2 regions of the Streptomyces sp. NPDC057136 genome follow, and region 2 is predicted to be linked to the other one. Evidence: predicted binding sites of a transcription regulator. Region 2 holds the regulator's gene; the other holds the start of a gene.
What was found. Region 2 encodes HrcA, which represses chaperone genes, less so after heat shock. Its sites were predicted from a motif close to TTNGCACTCNGNNNNNCNGAGTGCNAA; they were not measured.
Positions count from the first base shown of each region.

Region 1 (12,027 bases), on a different contig from region 2:
CCGCGTCGTACGGAGCGGTGTCGATCTCGGTGACATCGGCGCACCGCACCTCGACCAGCGCCTCCAGACCGAGCGCCGCGGCATTGGCGCGGGCGACCTCGGCGGTCAGCGGATCGCGGTCCACGGCCAGCACCGCGATGCCCGCACGCGCGAGGGCGATCGCGTCGCCGCCGATCCCGCAGCACAGATCGGCCACACTTCGCACCCCGAGGCCGGCGAACCGCTGCGCCCGGTAGGTGGCGACCGAGGTGCGGGTCGCCTGCTCGACACCGTTGGGCGTGAAGAACATCCGGTACGCGTCGTCCGCGCCGAACTTCGCCACCGCCCGCTGCCGCAGCCGGGCCTGCCCCAGGGCCGCCGAGACCAGGTCGGCCGGGTGGCTGCGGCGCAGGCGGGTCGCGGTGGCCAGTTCCCGGGCGGGGTCGTGGTCGCGCAGCTCGGCCAGGAGCGCGGTGCCCTCGGGGGCGAGCAGGGCGTGGAAGCCGGCGAGCGGGTCGGGCGCGTCGGGCGTGGGGAGAGCGTTCACCCGGCCCATTGTGAGCCAGCCGGGGGACCGGGCGGGCCCGGCGGCGGTGTCGGGCCGGGCACCCGGGCGCGCCCTGGCAGGATGCGGCGCCATGCAGCTAGTACGACAAAAGGAAGAATCCGCCAGGAAGCGGCACAGGCCCGGCCGCCTCGTCCGTGGGCCGGTCCGCAAGGCCCTGATCGTTCTCCTCGCCACCGCCGTCGCCTCCGGGTGCGCGGCCGAAGGCGCGGACAGTGCCACTGGTGGGAAGCACTCGGCGTCGCCCGCCGCCGGTCAGGAGGGGCCGCCCGAACTGAAGGCGGCGCCGGCCGACGCGCTGTCCGTGTACGCGGAGAACCTGAAGCGGAAGCAGGCCGCGCGGGTCGCGGTGGCCAAGAAGTGGCGACTGGCGAAGGTCCCGTTGGCCGCCCCCGAACCACCGGCCGTCAAGCCGCGCATCACCACCCGCAAGGGCTTCGAGGTCGCTGGCGGGGACGCGCTGCCGCCCGTCTTCACCACCGTGCCGACCAAGGAACGGATCGTCTTCCTGACGATGGACGACGGGGCCGAGAAGGACCCCGCGCTGCTGCGGATGATGACGGAGCTGGACATCCCGTACAGCGCCTTCCTCAGCGACTTCGTGGTGAACGATGACTACGGCTACTTCAAGAAGATGCAGGCCCGCGGTGTCACCCTCAACAACCACACGCTGAACCACCGCTATATGCCCGGTCTGTCGTACGCCGAGCAGAAGCGGGAGATCTGCGGCCAGCAGGACAAGATCGCGAAGCACTTCGGGAAACGGCCCACGCTCTTCCGGCCGCCGTACGGCAACTACAACCGCGACACCCTGCGCATCGCCAAGTCCTGCGGCATCAAGGCCGTGCCGCTGTGGTCGTCGGAGGCGTTCCCCGACCACATGGAATGGCGCGAGTGGGACCGCGACCTGCACCCCGGCGACATCATCCTCACCCATTTCCGGGGGCCCGAGGACTGGAAGGGCTCCATGCCCGACATGATCCGGCGGGTCATGAAGACGGTCACGGACAAGGGTTACGCGGTCGCCAGGCTGGAGGACTACGTCTGACACGGCCACAGGACTGTGTCCGGCACGGGAGGGCGGCCCGTCCGCCACGCCGGGGTGGTGAATTGGCACTCCGCTTGACCGAGTGCTAATCGCGGTCATAGTCTCAGTGCTGGCACTCCCCACTGGAGAGTGCCAGCACCACCGTGCGACAGGGCAGGTCCGGCACCCGCGACGACGGATCGACCTGGTCGCCACCCCAAAGACTGTTAAACCCCGTGAGATCTCCGAAGGGGGAGACCGGATCGTGTCGACCACCAGCTCCAAGGTTGCGATCAAGCCGCTCGAGGACCGCATTGTGGTCCAGCCGCTCGACGCCGAGCAGACCACGGCCTCCGGCCTGGTCATTCCCGACACCGCCAAGGAGAAGCCCCAGGAGGGCGTCGTCCTGGCTGTGGGCCCGGGCCGCTTCGAGAACGGCGAGCGCCTTCCGCTCGACGTCAAGACCGGCGACGTCGTTCTGTACAGCAAGTACGGCGGCACCGAGGTGAAGTACAACGGCGAGGAGTACCTCGTCCTCTCGGCTCGCGACGTGCTCGCGATCATCGAGAAGTAATTCACCCACGTTTGTTTCTGTTCTGCGCCCCTGGCCCCCTGCGATAACTAGCCGGGTGGTCAGGGGCGCAGTTCGTTTTGAGAGGACAGGCAACAGCCCATGGCGAAGATTCTGAAGTTCGACGAGGACGCCCGTCGCGCCCTTGAGCGCGGCGTCAACAAGCTTGCCGACACAGTCAAGGTGACGATCGGCCCCAAGGGCCGCAACGTCGTCATCGACAAGAAGTTCGGCGCCCCCACCATCACCAACGACGGTGTCACCATCGCCCGCGAGGTCGAGCTCGACGACCCGTACGAGAACCTCGGTGCCCAGCTGGTGAAGGAGGTGGCGACCAAGACCAACGACGTAGCGGGTGACGGCACCACCACCGCCACCGTCCTGGCCCAGGCGCTCGTCCGCGAGGGCCTGCGCAACGTCGCCGCCGGCGCTTCCCCGGCCGCCCTGAAGAAGGGCATCGACGCCGCGGTCAAGGCCGTGTCCGAGGAGCTCCTCGCGACCGCCCGCCCGATCGAGGACAAGTCCGACATCGCCGCCGTGGCCGCGCTCTCCGCGCAGGACACCCAGGTCGGCGAGCTCATCGCGGACGCGATGGACAAGGTCGGCAAGGACGGTGTCATCACCGTCGAGGAGTCCAACACCTTCGGTCTGGACCTCGAGTTCACCGAGGGCATGGCCTTCGACAAGGGCTACCTGTCGCCGTACATGGTGACCGACCAGGAGCGTATGGAGGCCGTCCTCGACGACCCGTACATCCTGATCCACCAGGGCAAGATCGGCTCCATCCAGGAGCTGCTCCCGCTCCTGGAGAAGGTCATCCAGTCGGGTGGCTCCAAGCCGCTGCTGATCATCGCCGAGGACGTCGAGGGCGAAGCCCTGTCGACCCTGGTCGTCAACAAGATCCGTGGCACCTTCAACGCCGTCGCGGTGAAGGCCCCGGGCTTTGGTGACCGCCGCAAGGCCATGCTCGGCGACATCGCCACCCTCACCGGTGCGACCGTCATCGCCGAAGAGGTCGGCCTCAAGCTCGACCAGGCCGGTCTCGACGTGCTGGGCACCGCCCGCCGCGTCACCATCTCCAAGGACGACACGACCATCGTCGACGGCGGCGGCGACTCCGCCGACGTCAAGGGCCGGGTCAACCAGATCAAGGCCGAGATCGACTCCACGGACTCCGACTGGGACCGCGAGAAGCTCCAGGAGCGCCTCGCGAAGCTGGCCGGCGGCGTGTGCGTGATCCGCGTCGGTGCAGCCACCGAGGTGGAGCTCAAGGAGAAGAAGCACCGTCTGGAGGACGCCATCTCCGCGACCCGCGCCGCGGTCGAGGAGGGCATCGTCTCCGGTGGTGGCTCCGCTCTGGTCCACGCCGTCAAGGTCCTCGAGGGCAACCTCGGCAAGACCGGCGACGAGGCCACCGGTGTCGCGGTCGTGCGCCGCGCCGCCGTCGAGCCGCTGCGCTGGATCGCCGAGAACGCCGGCCTGGAGGGTTACGTCATCACCTCCAAGGTCGCCGAGCTCGACAAGGGCCAGGGCTTCAACGCCGCGACCGGCGAGTACGGCGACCTGGTGAAGGCCGGCGTCATCGACCCGGTCAAGGTCACCCGCTCCGCCCTGGAGAACGCCGCGTCGATCGCGTCGCTGCTGCTCACGACCGAGACCCTGGTCGTCGAGAAGCCGGCCGACGACGAGTCCGAGGCCGGTCACGGCCACGGTCACTCCCACTAGTACGCACCCGGCACACCACTGAGGCCCGGTACCCCCGTCGCGGGGGTACCGGGCCTCAGTGCGAGGCAGGCTCAAGCCCCTCCGGCGATTGAGGAGCGGGGTCCGGAGCGGAGCCCCGAGAGGTCATGCCGAGTGGCCCAGCACCTCCGGTGTCACCGGGTCCGCGAACGGCCGGCCCCCGGCGAAGCGTTCCAGCTCGTCCAGCGCCTGATCCGCCATGCGGTGCAGCTCGTTGCCCAGCGAGCCCGCTATATGAGGCGTGAGCAGGACGTTCGGCAGGTCGTACAACGGTGAATCCGCCACCGGCAGTTCGGGCTCCGTCACATCCAGCACCGCGTGCAGCCGCCCGCTCACCAGCTCCGGAAGCAACGCCTCCTCGTCGACCAGCGAACCGCGCGCCGTATTGATCAGCGTCGACCCCGCCGGCATCAGCGCCAGCTGCGCCGCCCCGATGAGGTGGCGCGTCTCCGGCAACTGGGGAGCGTGGACGGAGACCACCGAGCTGCGGGCGCACAGCTCCGGCAGTGTCGCCGTCCGCACCCCGAGCGCGGCGGCCTCGGCGGCGGAGACGTACGGGTCGTACAGCAGCACGTCCAGGTCGAACGGGCGCAGCAGTTCCATCACCCGGCGGCCGATCCGGGACGCGCCGACGATGCCGACCGTACGGCGGTAGTTGCCGCTCGCTTCGAGATCCTGGAGCCAGTCGTGGTCGGCCCGCAGCGCGCGGAAGCGCTGGGCGGCGTGCAGCACCCGCTTGTTGGCGAAGAGGATCGCGGCGAGGGTGAACTCGGCGACGGGCAGGGCGTTGGCGTTGGCCGCCGAGGTGACGGCGATGCCGCGTTCCCAGCACGCGTCGGTGATGTGGTGCTTGACGGACCCTGCCGCGTGCACGACGGCGCGCAGACGGGGTGCCGCGGCCAGGATCTCCGCGGTCAGAGGGGTGGCGCCCCAGCAGGTGAGGAGCACGTCCGCCTCGGCGAGCGCGGCGGCCACCTCCGGGCCGGGGGCGGCCAGATCGTGGGCGACGAGGCCCGGGTCCGTACGGGTGAGGGCGGCCAGCCGGGTGCGGTGGCGCTCGGCGAACAGCCGGCCGGCGATGCCGGGGCCCATCGCGAGCAGCGCGCGGGGCCGGTTGTCAGTGGCGTGGGGCATGGTGGAACTCGACTCCTCGAAGGCTCGCCTGACGGTCACTTGACACTTCCTGCCGTCAGTCCCGCCTTCCAGTGCCGCTGCAGCGAGACGAAGGCGACGATCAGGGGGATGACGGCGAGGAGGGAACCGGTGACGACGAGAGGGTAGAAGCTCGGTTCGCCATGGGTGTTGGTGTTCCAGGAGTACAGACCGAGGCTCAGGGGGAAGAGCTCGCGGTCCGACAGCATCACCAGGGGGAGGAAGAAGTTGTTCCAGATCGCGGTGAACTGGAAGAGGAAGACGGTCACGAAGCCCGGCATGACCATGCGCAGACCGATCGACCAGAAGGTGCGCAGCTCACCTGCCCCGTCGATCCGGGCGGCCTCCAGCGCCTCGTCGGGGATGTATCCCGTACAGAAGACCCGCGCGAGATACACGCCGAACGGGTTGACCAGTACGGGGATCAGCACCGACCAGTAGGTGTTGACCAGCCCGGTCTTCGAGGCCAGGAGATACATCGGCAGGGCGAGCGCGGTGGTCGGGACCAGCACGCCCATCAGGACGAGGCCGAACAGCTTCTCCTTGCCGCGGAATTCGTACTTGTCGAAGGCATAGCCCGCGGCGACGCAGATCAGGGAGCAGACGAGCGCTCCGCCGCCCGCGTAGAGAAGGCTGTTGACGTACCAGCGGAAGTAGATGCCGTCGCCGTAGGCGGCGAGGTTCGACAGGTTCTCGCCGAGGTTGAAGCCGTCGAGGGAGAAGGCGTTGCCCGCGAGCAGGTCGCCGGTGTCCTTGGTGGCGGCGGTGACCAGCCAGACGAGCGGGAAGAGCATGTAGACGACGGCGAGCATCAGGAAGCCGTTGACGGCGGTCTTCGACATCCAGCGGTTCGGGGGAGCTGAGGGGTTCATGCCTTCCTGCCCTTGCGTCCGGTGAAGCGGGTGACGACGAAGGACAGCAGCGCGGCGGTGAGGGCCAGCAGGATGGAGGCGGCGGCGGCGAGCCCGTAGTCGTTGCGTTCGAAGGCCGCGGTGTACGCGTACATGTTCGGCGTCCAGGTGGAGGAGACGGCGGAGCCGGTCCCCTTGTTGAGGATCAGCGGCTCGGTGAACAGCTGGAGCGAGCCGATGATCGTGAACAGTGCGACCATCGCGACCGAGGCGCGGATCAGCGGAACCTTGATGGAGAAGGCGATCCGCCAGGCGCCCGCGCCGTCCACCGTGGCCGCTTCGAGTACGGAACGGTCGACGGCCTGGAGGGCGGCGTAGAAGATCACCATGTTGTAGCCGAGCCATTCCCACAGCGCGATGTTGACGATGGAGGGAAGAGCGCCTTCGGAGGAGAAGAAGTCGAAGCCGATTCCCCCGGACTCCATGGCGCTGACCACCGGGCTGAGCTGGGGTGTGTAGAGGTAGACCCAGATCAGCGCGGCGATGATGCCCGGCACGGCGTGCGGGAGGAAGAGCGCGAGCTGGAAGAACCGGCGGGCGCGGGCGAGTGTGGAGTCGAGCAGCAGAGCGAGCGCGAGGGCTCCGACGAGCAGCAGCGGAATGTAGAAGACGCAGTATCCGAGCAGGACGACGAAGCCCTCGCGGAAGGCCCGGTCGCCCAGCGCCGCCGCGTAGTTGTCGAGGCCGCTGAAGACGGTCTCGGTGCCGCCGAAGCCCAGTCCGGACTGCTTCTCGGTGAACAGGCTGAGCCAGACCGCGTAACCGATCGGCACCACCATGACCACGGTGAAGAGTGCGAAGAACGGGCCCAGCAGGACTGCGGCGGCTCTGGTTGTCCGGGCGCGCTTCATCAGCCGGCGTCCTCGACCTTCAGGCCGCGCTTCTTGAGCTCGGCGACCGTGGCGTCATGGCCGGCCTTCACCGCTTCGGCGATCGTAGTGTCGCCGCTCGCGACCTTGCCGAACTGGTCCTTGATGATCGTGTTGGAGGTGCCGGTCGTCGGGCCCCAGGCCCAGTCGGGCCGGATGGACGTCGCGGCTCTGTCGAAGACCTGGTAGATGTCCGCGCCGCCGAAGTAGCTCGCGTCGAAAGCGGCCTTCGCCACCGGGCGCAGCTCGGCCGCGGCCGGGAAGGCGCTCGACGTGCCGGATGCGATACGGGCCTTGATGCCCTCCGGCGTGGTCGACATCCAGGTGGCGAACTCGACGGCGGCCTCGGCCTTCTTGCTGTTCTTCGACACGGCGAAGGTGGACCCGCCGAGCATGCCGCTCGCCGGAGTGCCGTCCCAGCTGGGCATCGGCGCGACCGCCCACTTGCCGCTCTGCTCGGGCAGCGTGCCCTTCAGGACACCGGCGCCCCAGGCGGCCCCGAGGTAGCCGACCGTTCCGCCGCTCTTGAGCGAGTTGGTCCACTCCGGGCTGAACGAGGCGTTGGCCCTGATCAGGTCGTCGTCGAGCAGGCCCTGCCAGTAGTCGGCGGTCTTCGTGGTCGCCTGGTCGGTCGTGTTCACCTTCCAGGTGTCGCCCTCGGCCTTGTACCACTGGGCCCCTGCCTGCCAGGCCATCGCCTGGAAGGTGGTCGGGTCATCGGGGAAGAAGGTGCCTATGCGGGCCTTCTTGTCGGCCTTCTTGACCTTCTCGGCCGCCTTGCGGAAGTCGGCCCAGGTGGTGGGGACTTCGACGCCGTACTTCTCGAAGAGGTCCTTGCGGTAGTAGAACGCCTGCGGCGAGGCGTCGAAGGGGACGGCCCAGTTCTTGCCGCCGAGCGTTGTCAGTTCCACCGCCTGCGGCAGCAGCTTCTTCTTGATGTCGTCCGTGAGGTACGGGCTGATGTCCTGGACCGAGCCCTGGCTGACGAACTCGGGCAGCTGCGGGTACTCGATGCTGACGAGGTCGGGTGCGTTGCCCGCCTTCACCGCGTTGGAGATCTTGGCGTAGCCGCCCGCGTTCCCGGACGGGATCTCCTCGTAGACGACCTTGATGTCCTTGTGCGAGGCGTTGAACGCGTCAACGACTTCCTTCGATCCCTTTGCCCAGCCCCAGAAGGTGATGCTGACGGGCTTGCCGTCGCTTCCGGGTGCGGCGTTGTCGTCACCGCTGCCGCCGCACGCCGTGAGAACGGCGAGGGCGGTGGCGGCACCGACGATGACGTGGGACGTTCTGCTCCAACTGCGGCTCACGGCGTGGCTCCTGAACAGGCGGCGACATGGGGCGTTGGCCGTGATCCTTGAACCAGCTGTGACCGAAGTCAAGAGCGAAAGATTGATTGATCGAAAAAAGATCAGAACGGTTATGTACGGAAGCGGTCGGGGAGGCGCCGGGGGCGTTACGTCACGGGGTCTCCGCAGGAGCTGCGGACCCGGAGCTGCGGGAGCAGCGACACATGGCGGCGGGGCAGCCCGGCGCCGGGGCCCCCGATCTGGGTGAGGCGTTCCACCAGCAGGTCCGTCGCGTGCCGCCCCACCTCCCGCTTGGGCGGGGCCACGGCGGTGAGCGGGGTGTCCGCGAGCGCCGCCACCTCGTCGTCGTAGGCGATGAGCGCCAGGTCCTGCGGCACCCGTACACCGAGCTCGGCCAGGCGCTGCACCACCTGGATCGCGTCCACGTCGTTGTGGATCAGGGCCGCGGTCGCCACCCCGGAGACGACCGCCTCACGCAGGGCCTGCACGGCCTCCTCGAAGGCGTCCGGCTCCTGCTCCGCCGGTACGGAACCGATCACGCCCTGCGGGGCGCGCAGCCCCATCACGGCGAGCGCCTCCTTGTACCCGGACCGCACGGCGACGGCCGTCGGCGAATCGGCGCGGGCCATCAGCAGTGGCGCCCCGTGGCCCAGTCCCACCAGGTGGCGCAGGGCGAGCAACACCCCGTGCCGGTGGTCCGAGCAGACCCGGTCCAGGGTGTCCAGCGGTGAGCCGGCGGGAGGCTGCCGTTCGAGGAGCACCGTGGGCACGGGCAGCGAGGTGATCCAGTCGCCGAACGCCGCCGGGTCGCCGGGCCGCCGCCAGCCGGGCGCGACCAGCACTCCTTCGGCGCCGGCGGCGAGCAGGCCCTGGGTGCGGGCGTGGTCCTCCTCCGGCCGGTAGTCCGAGATCCGCAGGATCAGCCGGGCCCCGGCGCGGGCCGCGGCCTCGTGCGCCCCGCGGATCACTTCGGCGAAGTAGTACGTCGCGGAGGGCGCGAGCATGCCGAGGACCAGCCCCCTGCCCGTACCGCCCGCGGTGTCGGGCGCCGCGGCCGCACGGTCCTGCGGCCAGGAGACCGAACCGTGCACCCGGTCGAGCAGGCCCCGGCCCGCCAGGTCCTCCACGTCCCGGCGCACCGTGACGGGTGAGACCCCCAGCTGGGAGGCGAGATCGGAGACGCGGGCCGAGCCCCGTTCCCGTACCAGCCCCAGCAGGCGGTCATGACGTTCAGCAGCACTTTCGCGCACGACAGCAGTCCCCTCGACGTGTGTGTCCCCGACCCTAGACCACAATGATCGAACGACGGGAGTTTCGATCATTCAAACGCTTTCCATTGACGTTCGATCAGTCCGAGCCCCAGGATTCCGGGCGATGCCGACCCGATCCGACTCTGACTCTTCGTACGGAGGAATTGTGAGACATCGCCTCACCGCAGCAGTGCTCGCTGCCCTGACGGCCGCCGCCGGTCTGACGGCAACGGCCCAGAGCACCGCGCAGGCCGCACCCGTGGGCCGCACCTTCCACGTCGACTGCTCCGCCCCCGCGCAGGGTGCGGACGGAAGCGCGCGGCACCCCTGGACGACTCCCGCCGAGGCCAACGCTGCCACCTACGGTCCAGGCGACCGCCTGCTCTTCAAGCGCGGCGCCACCTGTACCGGCACGCTCACCCCCAAGGGTGCGGGGTCGGCCGATGCACCCTTCACCATCGCCGACTACGGCGACAGCCCGCAGCGCGCCAGGCTCGACGGCGCGGGCGCACACGACGTCGTACTCCTCGCCGACACCGAGCACGTCCGGCTGACCGCGCTGGAGATCACCAACGCCTCGAACCCCGGCAGCGAACGCAACGCCGTACGGCTGCGCCTGACCGACTACGGCACGGCCCGCGGATTCGAGATCGACCACCTCTACATCCACGACGTGCGCGGCGGCGACTTCAAGACGATCACCGGTTCCAGCGCCATCCACGTGGCTGTCCAGGGCATCGCCAAGGCCAGCAGGTACGACGGCGTCGACATCCACCACAACCTCATCGAGGACGTCGACCGGGAGGGCATCTACTTCAAGTCGACGTTCTCCAAGCGCGCGCTGGTCGGCAACCAGCAGGACCCGAACGTCTACCCCGGCGCCTGGACCCCGTCCACCGGCGTCCGCATCCACCACAACACCCTCAGGTCGCTGGCCGGCGACGGCATGAAGCTGGACACCACCGCGGGTGCCCGCGTCGACCACAACCGTATCGACGGCTTCCAGTTGCGCTCGCCCTCGGCCAACGCGGGCATCTGGACGTTCAACACCGACGACACGACCATCGAGTACAACGAGGTCTCGGGCGGCGGGAACACCCACGACGGCATGTCCTTCGATGCCGATGGCGCCTCCGACCACACGGTCTTCCAGTACAACTACAGCCACGACAACAAGGGCGGCTTCCTGCTGGTCTGCCCCTACAGCGGCGCCAAGACCATCGACACGGTCGCCCGCTACAACGTCAGCCGCAACGACGGAGCCCGGCTGCTGCAGAACTGCTGGGGCCCCATCCTCAACACCCAGATCTACAACAACTCCTTCTACAACAAGGAGAAGATCCCCGCCTATCTGGTGCAGGACGACAACGGCAATCCCTCCGCCACCGTCCACGAGCAGTCCATCCGCAACAACGTCTTCGTCAGCGAAGGGACCGGCGGATACGGCTTCACCAACCCCACCCCCGGCCTGTCCTTCGACCACAACGCGTTCTACGGCATCACGATGACCCGCCCCAACCTCGGCGGCATCACCGGGAACCCGCTGCTGCGCGAGGACTGGAGGCTCGGCGCCGGCTCACCCGCGATCGGCACGGGCGCCGTCATCGGGAACAACGGCAGCAAGGACTACTTCGGCAACCCGCTGCCGGACACCGCCCCGAACCTGGGCGCCTACGAAGGCCCCGGCCTTCCGTAACAACGCAATAACGCCCTACTGAGGACCGTACTTGCGGCCTGTCCTGGAGGTGACCCCTCCGAGCAGGCCGCGAGGCGTCACCTTCACCAGCCCCATCAGCGCCTTGTACCGGGCGTCCGGCACCGACACCGTCCGCCCGCGCGCCAGATCCGCGAGCGCACTCGTGACCAGCTTGTCCGCGTCGAGCCACATCCAGCCCGGAATGCTGCCCGTTCCCATCCCGGCCCGCTCGTGGAACTCCGTCCGTACGAACCCAGGACACAGCGCCATCAGCCGCACGCCCGACCCGGACAGGTCCTTGGCCGCGCCCTGGGTGAACTGCACGACCCACGCCTTGGACGCCCCGTACGTCCCGCGCGGCACGAAAGCCGCGACGGACGCCACGTTGATGACTCCGCCGCGCCCCCGCTCCTTCATCCCGGCAGCGGCGGCGGACGTCAGCCGCAGCACCGCCTCGCAGTGCACCTTCAGCATCGTCAGCTCATCGGCCATGGGGACCTCCAGATAGCGCCCCTTGTTCCCGAATCCGGCATTGTTGATCAGGAGGTCGACGGACTGGTGGCGGTCCCCGAGCCGGGCCTCGACCGCCGCGATCCCCTTGTCCTCGGAGAGGTCGGCGGTCAGGACCTCGGCCTCGATGCCGTGCCGGTCGTGCAGTTCGGTGGCCTGGACCCGCAGCCGCTCGGTGTCACGGGCCACCAGCACCAGGTTGTGCCCCTCGCCCGCGAGCCGCCGTGCGAAAGCGGCCCCGATCCCCGCCGTCGCGCCCGTAATCAGTGCAGTCGTCATAGGCGGCACGTTAGTGCCCGGCGTGCGTGGGCGGTCGACCCGCCCGCTGTCCCTTGTCGACAACCACGAACTGGCCCATCATCCCGTCGTCCTCGTGGCGCAGCAGATGGCAGTGGTACATGTACGGAGTGTCCGGGTCGGCCGGCCCGTCGAACCGCAGAACGA
Region 1 covers NZ_JBHUUV010000044.1:8,346-20,372, reverse strand. Annotated here, with positions in the region: gene ACFT7S_RS33590 (methyltransferase domain-containing protein) at 1-535, opposite strand, end outside; gene ACFT7S_RS33585 (polysaccharide deacetylase family protein) at 618-1,592, shown strand; gene groES (co-chaperone GroES) at 1,837-2,145, shown strand; gene groL (chaperonin GroEL) at 2,245-3,867, shown strand; gene ACFT7S_RS33570 (hydroxyacid dehydrogenase) at 3,991-5,019, opposite strand; gene ACFT7S_RS33565 (carbohydrate ABC transporter permease) at 5,055-5,909, opposite strand; gene ACFT7S_RS33560 (carbohydrate ABC transporter permease) at 5,906-6,799, opposite strand; gene ACFT7S_RS33555 (ABC transporter substrate-binding protein) at 6,799-8,127, opposite strand; gene ACFT7S_RS33550 (LacI family DNA-binding transcriptional regulator) at 8,274-9,377, opposite strand; gene ACFT7S_RS33545 (right-handed parallel beta-helix repeat-containing protein) at 9,544-11,073, shown strand; gene ACFT7S_RS33540 (SDR family NAD(P)-dependent oxidoreductase) at 11,089-11,862, opposite strand; gene ACFT7S_RS33535 (multicopper oxidase family protein) at 11,873-12,027, opposite strand, start outside.
Region 1: a site for HrcA is predicted at 1,655-1,681, ahead of groES (co-chaperone GroES). Genes of this name have one in related genera too.

Region 2 (12,027 bases):
CTTCCACCCGGCCCAGCAGTTCCGGTTCCAGGTCGCGGTACGAGCGCACCGTCGACAGGATGCGCTGCCAGGCCGCGCCCGTGTTCTCCGGCCACGACAGGGCGCGGCATACGCCCGTCTTCCAGTCCTGGCCGTGCGGGACCCTCGGCCAGGACGTGATGCCCACCGAGGACGGTTTCACCGCTTCCCAGATGTCGATGTACGGGTGGCCCACCACCAGGACGTTGCTGTCCGAGACCTGGGCGGCGATGCGGGACTCCTTCGAGCCCGGGACCAGGTGGTCGACCAGTACGCCCAGTCGCGCGTCCGGGCCGGGGGAGAAGTCGCGGACGATCGCCGGGAGGTCGTCGATCCCCTCCAGGTACTCGACGACCACGCCCTCGATACGGAGGTCGTCGCCCCAGACCCGCTCGACCAGTTCCGCGTCGTGGCGGCCCTCCACATAGATCCGGCCCGCCCGTGCCACCCGTGCACGCGCCCCGGGGACCGCCAGCGAGCCGGAGGCCGTGCGGGCGGGGCGGGCGGGGGCCGCGGAGGTGGGGCGGACCAGCGTGACCACCCGGCCCTCCAGCAGGAAGCCGCGCGGCTCCATCGGGAACACCCGGTGCTTACCGAAGCGGTCCTCCAGGGTGACCGTCGGGCCCTCGGCCGTCTTCTCGCAGCGGATCACCGCCCCGCAGAAGCCGGTGGCGGCCTCCTCGACGACCAGATCGGGCTCGGCGGGGACCTCGGGGGCCGGTACGGACTTCTTCCACGGCGGGGTCAGGTCCGGCTGGTAGCTGCGCATCGGACGACGATACGGCGGCGGACGGTCACGACACGCCGAACTGCGCCGCCAGTTGATCACGTTGCATCCGTACGAACGCCGCGTCCACCACCGCCCCGTGCCCCGGTACGTACACCGCGTCCTCGCCGCCCAGAGCCAGCAGCCGGTCCAGGGCGGCCGGCCAGCGGGACGGGATGGCGTCGCGGCCGGCCTGTGGCTCCCCGGACTGCTCGACCAGATCGCCGCAGAACACCACGGCGGGTGAGCCCGGCACCAGTACGGCCAGGTCGTGACCGCTGTGACCCGGCCCCACATTGGCCAGAAGCACCTGGAGCCCGCCGCCCAGATCGAGCGTCCACTCCCCGCACACCTCGTGGTGCGGGGCGACCAGCACGTCCACCGCCTCCGCGGCATCGTGCTCGGACACTCCGTGGTGCACCGCCGAGCTGTGCAGCTCGTCCGCCCCGTTCCGGAGCAGACCGGCGATGCCGACCGCCCCGAACACCTCGGCCCCGGAGAACGCCGCGGTGCCCAGAACATGATCGAAGTGCGGGTGGCTCAGTGCGATATGCGTCACCCTCCGGCCGAGCAGACGCTGCGCCTGGGAGCGCAGCTCGGCGCCCTCACGGAGCGAGGAACCGGTGTCGAAGAGCAGGACACGGTCCCCTCCCGCCACCAGTGCGGCCGTCGCGTCCCACACCGGAAGGCGCCGACGGCCCACACCGTTGCCCAACCGCTCCCAGCCCAGCTCTTCCCAAGAGACGTCCATACAACGACGCTATCGGCAACGACCTGCACAGTCTCGCGGTAGCTTGGCCGGTCGCCCTTGCCCGGGGGCCACCCCGCCCCCGTACACTGACCGAAGGGATTGCTGGCACTCGAACGCACAGAGTGCCAGGCCGAGACCGAGAACCAAGCTGGAGGTGTGCGCGATGCTCAGCGAACGCAGACTCGAAGTGCTGCGCGCCATCGTCCAGGACTATGTCGGCACCGAGGAGCCGGTCGGCTCCAAGGCGCTGACCGAGCGGCACAAGCTCGGGGTCTCCCCGGCCACGGTCCGCAACGACATGGCGGTGCTGGAGGACGAGGGCTTCATCGCCCAGCCCCACACCAGCGCGGGGCGCATTCCGACGGACAAGGGCTACCGGCTCTTCGTCGACCGGCTCGCGGGCGTCAAGCCCCTGTCGTCGCCGGAGCGCAGGGCCATTCAGAACTTCCTCGACGGCGCGGTCGACCTCGACGACGTCGTGGGCCGGACGGTGCGGCTGCTCGCGCAGCTGACCCGGCAGGTCGCCGTCGTGCAGTACCCCTCGCTGACCCGTTCGACGGTGCGGCACGTGGAGCTGCTTCTGCTGGCTCCGGCCCGGCTGATGCTCGTACTGATCACGGATACCGGCCGGGTCGAACAGCGTATGATCGACTGCCCTGCGCCGTTCGGTGAGACATCTCTGGCGGACCTCCGCGCGCGGCTCAACAGCCGTGTCGTGGGACGCCGTTTCGCGGATGTCCCGCAACTGGTGCAGGACTTGCCGGAGTCCTTCGAGGGCGAGGACAGAGGAACCGTTTCCACGGTCCTCTCGATCCTTCTCGAAACTCTGGTGGAGGAGACGGAGGAGCGGCTGATGATCGGCGGCACCTCCAACCTCACCCGCTTCGGGCATGACTTCCCTGTGATGATCCGGCCGGTGCTGGAGGCATTGGAGGAGCAGGTCGTGCTGCTGAAGCTGCTCGGCGAGGCCAAGGACTCGGGCATGACCGTACGTATCGGTCACGAGAACGCCCACGAGGGCCTCAACTCCACGTCCGTGGTCGCGGTCGGCTACGGTTCGGGCGACGAGGCAGTCGCCAAACTCGGCGTGGTCGGACCGACCCGCATGGACTACCCCGGAACGATGGGAGCGGTACGCGCAGTGGCACGTTACGTCGGACAGATCCTGGCGGAGTCGTAAGTGGCCACGGACTACTACGCCGTACTCGGCGTGCGCCGCGACGCATCTCAGGACGAGATCAAGAAGGCATTCCGCAGGCTCGCCCGCGAGCTGCACCCGGATGTCAACCCCGATCCGAAGACCCAGGAGCGGTTCAAGGAGATCAACGCCGCTTACGAGGTGTTGTCGGACGCGCAGAAGAAGCAGGTCTACGACCTCGGCGGCGACCCGCTGTCCGCCTCGGGCGGCGGTGGCGCGGGCGGATTCGGACAGGGTGGCTTCGGCAACTTCTCCGACATCATGGACGCGTTCTTCGGTACGGCGTCCCAGCGCGGGCCCCGTTCGCGGACCCGGCGCGGCCAGGACGCCATGATCCGGCTGGAGATCGACCTCTCCGAGGCGGCCTTCGGTACGACCAAGGACATCCAGGTCGACACTGCGGTCGTCTGTACGACCTGCAGTGGTGAGGGCGCCGCACCCGGTACCTCCGCCCAGACCTGTGACATGTGCCGCGGCCGCGGCGAGGTCTCCCAGGTCACCCGGTCCTTCCTCGGCCAGGTCATGACCTCGCGGCCCTGCCCGCAGTGCCAGGGCTTCGGTACGGTCGTGCCGACCCCCTGCCCGGAGTGCGCCGGAGACGGCCGCATCCGCTCGCGGCGCACCCTCACGGTGAAGATCCCGGCAGGTGTCGACAACGGCACCCGCATCCAGCTCGCGGGCGAGGGAGAGGTCGGCCCCGGCGGCGGCCCGGCCGGCGATCTGTACGTCGAGATCCACGAGGTGGCGCACGCGGTGTTCCAGCGGCGCGGCGACGACCTGCACTGCACGGTCACCATCCCGATGACGGCGGCGGCCCTCGGCACCCAGGTGCCGCTGGAGACGCTGGACGGCATGGAGGAGATCGACATCAGGCCGGGCACGCAGTCCGGCCAGTCGGTTCCGTTGCACGGGCGCGGCATCACGCATCTGCGGGGCGGCGGGCGCGGGGATCTGATCGTGCACGTCGAGGTCATGACCCCGTCGAAGCTGGATGCGGAACAGGAGCGGGTCCTGCGCGAGCTCGCGCAGCTGCGCGGCGAGGAGCGGCCCACCGGCCAGTTTCAGCCAGGCCAGCAGGGGCTCTTCTCCCGGCTGAAGGACGCGTTCAACGGTCGCTGACCGGCGATCCGCACCGCTTGTGGCCTTGTCCCGCACCGCCCGTCGGTCTCGTACCGGCGGGCGGTGCGGCATGTGGTGCGACCTGCGCTGGTATACCGTCCGCTCCGCCCCCTGGCTGATTCGGCGCGGTGCACCGGACGTGGCACGATGCGGGCATGTCCTCCGCGTTGACCGATCTCTGCCGGTATCCGATCGTGCAGGCCCCCATGGCGGGCGGAGTGTCCGGCCCGCAGCTCGTCGGCGCTGTCGCCGAGGCCGGTGGGCTCGGTTTCCTCGCCGCCGGGTACAAGACGGCGGACGGCATGTACAACGAGATCAAAAGGGTGCGCGGACTGACCAGGCAGCCCTTCGGCGTGAACCTCTTCATGCCGCAGACCGGCCACGCCGACCCGAGCGAGGTCGAGGTGTACCGGCACCAGCTCGCCGGTGAGGCCCTCTGGTACGAGACTGCGCTCGGTGAGGTGGACTCCTGCGGGGACGACGGCTACGAGGCCAAGGTCGCGATCCTCCTGGAGGACCCGGTGGCGGTCGTCTCCTTCACCTTCGGCTGCCCCTCCCGGGAAACCCTCGACGCGTTCGCCCAGGCGGGCACGTACACCGTCGTGACGGTCACCTCCGCCGAGGAGGCGCAGGCCGCGCAGTGGGCGGGCGCCGACGCCGTCTGCGTCCAGGGCGTGGAGGCCGGCGGCCACCAGTCCACGCACCGCGACGACCCGCAGGCAGACCACACCGGAATCGGGCTGCTGTCCCTCCTCGCCCAGGTACGCGAGAGCGTGCAGCTGCCGCTCATCGCGACGGGCGGGCTGATGCGCGGCTCCCAGATCGCCGCCGTCCTCGCGGCGGGCGCCGACGCGGCGCAGCTCGGCACCGCCTTCCTGGCCACCCCCGAGTCCGGCGCCCACCTGCTGCACAAGCAGGCACTGACCAACCCGCTGTTCGTACGGACCGCGATGACCCGGGCGTTCTCCGGGCGTCCCGCGCGCGGTCTCGTCAACCGCTTCGTGACCGAACACGGCCCCTACGCCCCGGCCGCCTACCCGCAGGTGCACCATCTGACGAGCGGCCTGCGCAAGGCCGCGGCCAAGGCCGGGGACGCCCAGGGCATGGCGCTGTGGGCGGGCCAGGGGCACCGGATGGCACGCGAGCTGCCCGCCGGGGAACTGATCGACCTGCTCGCCGCCGAACTGGAAGCCGCGCGTGCGGCCCTGAGTGTGAGGAGTGCCGAGTGACGGCACCGGTCTTCGTCGTCGAACAGCTCCCCGGCGGGGCCGAGTTCGTCCTGGACGGCCCCGAGGGACGGCACGCCGTCTCCGTGAAGCGGCTGCACGCGGGCGAGGAGGTCGTCCTCACCGACGGGCGGGGCCGCTGGGCGGAAGGCGTCGTCCGGGCCGTCGAGGGCAAGGACCGGCTCCTGATCACGGATCTGGAGCCGGTGTACGAGGAACCGGTGCCCAGCCCCCGTATCACCGTGGTCCAGGCACTGCCCAAGGGCGACCGCGGCGAGGTCGCCGTCGAGACCATGACGGAGACGGGCATCGACGCGATCGTGCCGTGGCAGGCTTCGCGCTGCATCACCCAGTGGAAGGGCGACCGCGGTCTCAAGTCGCTGGCCAAGTGGCGGAGTACGGCCCGCGAGGCGGGGAAGCAGTCCCGTCGGGTGCGCTTCCCCGAGGTGACCGAGGCGATGACGACCAAGCAGGTGGCCGCACTTCTGGCCGCCGCCGACTTCGCGGGTGTGCTGCACGAGGACCGGGAGCACGCCAGCCGGGCGCTCGCCGCCGCCGAACTCCCCGACCGGGGCTCGATCGTGCTGGTCGTGGGCCCCGAGGGCGGCGTCTCCCCGCAGGAGCTCGCCGTGTTCGCCGAGGCAGGGGCACCGGCGTACCGCCTCGGCCCCAGCGTGCTGCGCACCTCGACCGCGGGGACGGCCGCCGCCGCACTCCTGATGGGCCGCACCGGGCGCTGGGGCTGAAGCCCCGTCACCCCCGGGGCCGCCCGTTGTCTGACCCCCTCCGTAGGCTGATCACATGTCCCACGACTCCCCCTTGATCGCGAGCCTGCGCACCGCTGTGGAGGCGGCGCCCGGCGACGTACCCCTGCGGCTGCACCTCGCCGAACTCCTGATCGCCGAGGGCCGCCCGGACGCGGCGGTCGCCGAGGCGGCGGTGGCGCTCCAACACGCACCGGGGGACGAGGCGGCACGTGCCCTGATGCTGCGCGCGATGGGCGGGCCGCAACAACCGCAACAACCGCAACAGTCGGTTCAGCCGGTTCAGCAGCACCAGCAGGTCCGGAGTGCGGCCGAACCCCCCACGCCTGCCGACGGGTTCGACTGGAAGGCCGCCGAGAACGAGGTCAAGGGCGCCGTCCCGCCCCGCTTCGTGGCACCGGAGTCGGCTACGACCCCCGAGGCCCCGCTCGCCGCGGACGGCAGCGGCGACCCCGGCGACGCCTCGGCCTGGGAGACGGAGGTGCCCACGCTGCGCCTCGCCGACGTCGGCGGCATGGAGGAGGTCAAGGAGCGCCTGGAGGCGGCGTTCCTCGCGCCCCTGCGCAACCCAGAGCTGCGCAAGCTGTACGGCAAGAGCCTGCGCGGCGGACTCCTCCTGTACGGTCCGCCCGGCTGCGGCAAGACGTTCATAGCCCGGGCGGTCGCGGGCGAGCTCGGCGCCAGTTTCATGTCCGTCTCGGTCAACGACGTACTCGACATGTGGATCGGCAACTCCGAGCGCAACATGCACGAGATCTTCCGGACCGCCCGCCGCCAGGCGCCCTGCGTCGTCTTCCTGGACGAGCTGGACGCCCTCGGTGCGAAGCGCAGCCGTATGGCGAGCAGCGGCATGCGCAACACCGTGAACCAGCTCCTCACCGAGCTCGACGGAGTCGGAGCCGCCAACGACGGTGTGTTCGTGCTCGCCGCCACCAACGTCCCCTGGGACGTGGACATCGCGCTGCGCCGTCCCGGCCGACTGGACCGCACCCTGCTCGTCCTGCCGCCCGACGCCCCGGCCCGCGAGTCGATCCTGCGCTACCACCTGAGCGAGCGGCCCATCGAATCGGTCGACCTGGGCAAGCTCGTCAAGGCCACCGAGAACTTCTCCGGAGCCGACCTCGCCCACGTCTGCGAATCCGCCTCCGAGACCGCCCTGCTGGATTCGGCCCGCACCGGCACGGTCCGGTTGATCAACATGAAGGACCTGCTGGCTGCGACGAAGGCCGTACGGCCCTCCACCGAGCCGTGGTTCGCGACGGCCCGCAACGTCGCGATGTACGCCAACGACGGCGGGAGCTACGACGACCTGATGGCCTACCTGAAGAAGACACGCCGACTGTGACCACTCAGCATCCCCTCACCGAACAGGCAGTTGCCCTCAACTCCCTCGGCCGCACCGACCAGGCGAAGGAACTGCTCGCCCGCCGGCTCGCGGAGGACCCGGAGGACTCCGTCGCCTGGCGCGAACTCGCCCGCTGCCACTGGGACATGCGGGAGTTCGAGGAGGTGCTCACCACGACCGGCGAGGCGCTGCGCATCGCTCCGGATGACGGCGACGCCCTGATCCTGCGCGCGTACGGCCTCCGGCGCTCCGGCCGCCCCGACGAGGCGCTCGCGGCAGCCGAGGATGCCGTCCGGCTCCTCCCCGAGACATGGCAGGCGTACGCCGCGCTCTCCGAGACCCTGATGGCCTGGCCGCCACGCCGGCCGGAGTCGCTGAAGGCCGCCGAACAAGCCGTCCGGCTGGGCCCGGAAGCGGTCGGAGCCCACTACGCGCTCTGGAAGATCGCCATGGTCAGCGGCCTGCGCGAGCTGCGCGACGGGGCCGTCCGCGAAACGCTGCGCATCGAGCCCGACAACTCCTGGGCCCTCGGCGAGCAGGCGTCCATCCAGGAGCACCGGCTCGGCGTCAAACTCGGCGAGGTGACCGACGGATACGCCACGGCGCTCTCGGCCGCCCCCGACGACACCTCCTTGCGCGCCGGACTGCACCGGGCCGTGTTCCGCATGCTGCGCGGCACCCGCTGGCTCGCCGTCCTCAGCCTCGTCATGGCCGCCCTGGCGGTGGACATCTTCCCGGACGAGGGCGAGGGGAAGGCGATGCCCCTGCCTCTCGGCACCCGGTTGTGGGCGCTCACCCTGATAGCCGCCGCCTGGGGCTTCGGCGCGTGGCGGCGGTACCGCAAACTCCGTACCGGAGTGCGGCTGAGCATGCTGGAGCTGGTGCGGGGGCACTTCTGGGCCAGGCTCGTGCTCGTCCAGGCGATGTGGGGAACGCTCTGCGCCCTGCCGATGCTCCTCGTCCCCTGGACCGAGCGGGGCATCCCGCAGGCGCTGTTCTGGACGGGGCTGATACCCATCCTGCTGACGATCTGGTTCGACCGGCCCCGTACGCGCTGACCGGCCGGCCCGCCGGTCCGGCCGGATAGCATGCCCACGTACTGATCACCAGCGACCGAGGAGGCCGTGCCATGGCGGGAGAGCCGCAGCCCGACTGCCTGTTCTGCAAGATCGTCACGGGAGACATCCCGGCGACCATCGTCCGCGAGAGCGACACCACCGTCGCCTTCCGCGACATCAACCCGCAGGCCCCGACGCACATCCTGGTCATCCCGAAGGTGCACTACAGGGACGCCGCCTCGCTCGCCGCCGCCGAGCCGGAGATCGCCGCCGACGTGCTGCGCGAGGCCGGTGTGGTCGCCGCCGACGAGAAGATCGTGGACAGCGGATACCGCATCGTCCTCAACACCGGTTCCGGTGCGGGACAGACCGTGTTCCACGCGCACGCCCACCTCCTGGGCGGACGCGGACTCCAGTGGCCCCCCGGATAGCGAGCTACTCAACCGATGTCCGTACGCGAACTGGTCGTCCTCGGCACCGCGAGCCAGGTCCCTACCCGGCACCGTAACCACAACGGCTATCTGCTCCGGTGGGACGGCGAGGGCATCCTCTTCGACCCCGGCGAGGGCACCCAGCGCCAGATGCTGCGGGGCGGAGTCGCCGCGCACGACATCAACCGGATCTGCGTCACGCACTTCCACGGGGACCACTCGCTCGGACTGGCCGGGGTGATCCAGCGCATCAACCTCGACCAGGTCCCGCACCCCGTCACCGCGCACTACCCGGCGAGCGGACAGCACTTCTTCGAGCGGCTGCGGTACGCGACCGCCTACCGCGAGTCCGTGCAGCTGACCGAGGCGCCCGTCGCCGCCGACGGGCCGATCGCCACCACGGACGCGTACACCCTGGACAGCCACCGGCTCTCGCACCCCGTCGAGTCCTACGGCTACCGGCTGACCGAGCCCGACGGGCGGCGCATGCTCTCCGCGAAACTCGCCGAGCACGGCATCAAGGGTCCGGACGTCGGCCGCATCCAGCGCGAGGGCTCCCTCGGCGGGGTCACGCTCGACGAGGTCTCCGAGCGCAGACGGGGACAGCGGTTCGCGTTCATCATGGACACGCGACTGTGCGACGGCGTGTACGCGCTCGCCGAGGGCTGCGACATGCTCGTCATCGAGTCGACCTTCCTCGACGAGGACGAGCGGCTCGCCACCGACCACGGCCATCTGACCGCCGGGCAGGCCGCCCGGGTGGCGGCGGAAGCGGGCGTACGGCACCTCGTGCTGACCCACTTCTCGCAGCGGTACAACGACCCGGGCGTCTTCGAGGACCAGGCCCGGGCTGTGGGGTTCGAGGGCGAACTGACCGTCGCCCAGGACCTGATGCGGGTCCCCATGCCCACCAGGCACCTCTGAAACACACCAGCACCACCATTCGTGAGCGAGACAACGTGCACCTCCCCAAGGCAGAACTCCACCTCCACATCGAAGGCACCCTCGAACCCGAGCTGGCCTTCGCACTCGCCGGACGAAACGGGGTGACGCTGCCCTTCGCCGACACCGAAGAGCTGCGCACCGCCTACCTCTTCGACGATCTCCAGACCTTCCTCGACCTCTACTACGCGCTGATGGCCGTGCTGCGCACCGAGGAGGACTTCGAGGACCTCGCGAACGCCTACCTCACCCGCGCCGCGGCCCAGGGGGTCCGCCACGCGGAGATCTTCTTCGACCCGCAGGCCCATACCGCCCGCGGTGTCCCGATCGGCACCGTCGTCGAAGGACTCGGCCGGGCCCTGGACCGCAGCGAGGAGACGCACGGCATCTCCACCCAGCTGATCATGTGCTTCCTGCGCGACCAGTCGGCCGAATCGGCGCTGGAGACCCTGGAGGCGGCGAAGCCGCATCTGCACCGGATCAGTGCCGTCGGCCTCGACTCCGCCGAGGTCGGCCACCCGCCGGCGAAATTCCGCGAGGTGTACGAGGCGGCCGGCGCCCTCGGACTGCGCAAGGTCGCCCACGCGGGCGAGGAGGGCCCGCCCGCGTACATCCTGGAGGCCCTGGACGTCCTCGGCGTCGAGCGCATCGATCACGGGCTGCGCTGCATGGAGGACCCGGACCTGGTGAAGAGGCTGGTCACGGACCGCGTACCGCTGACGCTCTGCCCGCTGTCCAATGTACGGCTGCGCGCCATCGACATCCTGGAGGAGCACCCCCTGCGGGCCATGATGGACGCCGGACTGCTCTGCACGGTGAACTCCGACGACCCGGCCTACTTCGGCGGATACGTCGGAGACACCTTCCACGCCGTTCACGAGGCACTCGGCCTGGACAACGAGCAGCTGCGCACACTGGCCCGCAACTCCTTCGAGGCGGCCTTCCTCGACCACGACGAGGAGCGCAGGGCGCGTTACCTCTCCGAGGTCGAGGCGTACGCGTTCGACTGACCGGACCCGCCCGCCGGACCGGCCGTCCGGAACGCGTTCCTGCCGAGGCGCCTGCGGCGCAGCGCGGGAACGGCCAGTTCCGTGACGGCCTGCTCCGGTGAGCCCAGCTTGGGCACGGCGCCCGGGAGGGAACCGGTGATGGCGGCGAGGAGGGCGGCAGGGGCGCCACCCCTGCGGCGGACCGAACCGGGCACCAGCGGACGGCCACCGGTGTGCAGGGCGACAGCGGTCACGGGCGCCGCGACCAGGAGCGTGACGGCCCCCAGGATCAGGCCCATCACCGCGTAACCCGCCGCCTCGGACAGCACACTGCCGAGCACCGGCCCGCAGGCCACCCCGACGGACGAGGCGGAGCCCGCGAGGACCGCCCAGCGGCCCCGTACGTCGAGCGACGCGGCCAGGCCGATCAGATATGACAGCACCACCGGGTAGAAGGCGTTCCACATGATCTCCCCGGTCGCGAACGAACCGAGGCTCCCGGCCGAGGAGCTGAGCACGATGCTCCCGGCGATGATCATCGTGCCGAGGCCGATCGGTACGGCCCGGCCGAGCCGGGCCCCGAGCAGTCCGGCTCCCATCACTCCGAGGAGCCCCGCCCCCAGCGCGGCGGCGAACACCGCGCCGACGGTGACCTCGGAGAGCCCCACCTGCACGACACCGATCCGGCTGCTCACGCCCCACAGGGCGTTCTGTGCCATGGACCAGACGAGCATGCCGCCCGCCAGCACCAGACCGGAACGGCGGTGCGGAAGCCGCCCGGACACCGGGACCGCGGACTCCACGGGCCCGGGAGCGCCCAGGCGCGAGGTGGCGGGCCAGACGAGCAGCGCGACGAGCGCGATCGCGGCGAACGGCAGCCGGTGGCCGCCGCCGAGGTGCGGGATCGTCAGATACAGGGCGCCTGCGGTCGCGGACACGCTGAGCAGCCCCAGGGACGAGGTCCGGTGCGGATCGCTCTGCGCGGCGATGCCCGCAGCGGCGACGGCGGTCGCCGTACCGGAGCCGAAGCCGCCGATGACCACACCCAGGACCACCAGGGGTACGGACCCGGCCGACGCGGCGCAGCCGTAGCCCAAGATGGCCAGTACCAGTCCGATACGCGCCGGTCTCCGCGCCCCGTACCGCTCGACGCGGCCCGCCAGTGTGAAGCCGGCGGAGGCGGAGCTCAGCAGGAGGGCGCTGCCGACCAGACCGGCCTGGGCCGAACCGAGGCCCAGATAGGTGCTGAGCCGGCCGACGATGGTGGGGAGCAGATAGGCGGCGAGGTAACCGGCGGTGAACACGGCGACCAAGGGCCACGCGGCGCGCGGGCGCGGGGACATGGGCGTTCCTGAAGACATGCCAGAAGAGGCAGAAGAAGGCAGGGGAGGGTACGGCGGGAAAAAAGGGGGAGTCGGGG
Region 2 covers NZ_JBHUUV010000017.1:73,356-85,382, reverse strand. Annotated here, with positions in the region: gene ACFT7S_RS21210 (DUF3097 domain-containing protein) at 1-787, opposite strand, end outside; gene ACFT7S_RS21205 (MBL fold metallo-hydrolase) at 813-1,535, opposite strand; gene hrcA (heat-inducible transcriptional repressor HrcA) at 1,699-2,715, shown strand; gene dnaJ (molecular chaperone DnaJ) at 2,716-3,852, shown strand; gene ACFT7S_RS21190 (nitronate monooxygenase) at 4,008-5,081, shown strand; gene ACFT7S_RS21185 (16S rRNA (uracil(1498)-N(3))-methyltransferase) at 5,078-5,824, shown strand; gene ACFT7S_RS21180 (tetratricopeptide repeat protein) at 5,880-7,187, shown strand; gene ACFT7S_RS21175 (tetratricopeptide repeat protein) at 7,184-8,245, shown strand; gene ACFT7S_RS21170 (histidine triad nucleotide-binding protein) at 8,317-8,676, shown strand; gene ACFT7S_RS21165 (ribonuclease Z) at 8,692-9,600, shown strand; gene ACFT7S_RS21160 (adenosine deaminase) at 9,636-10,628, shown strand; gene ACFT7S_RS21155 (MFS transporter) at 10,592-11,950, opposite strand.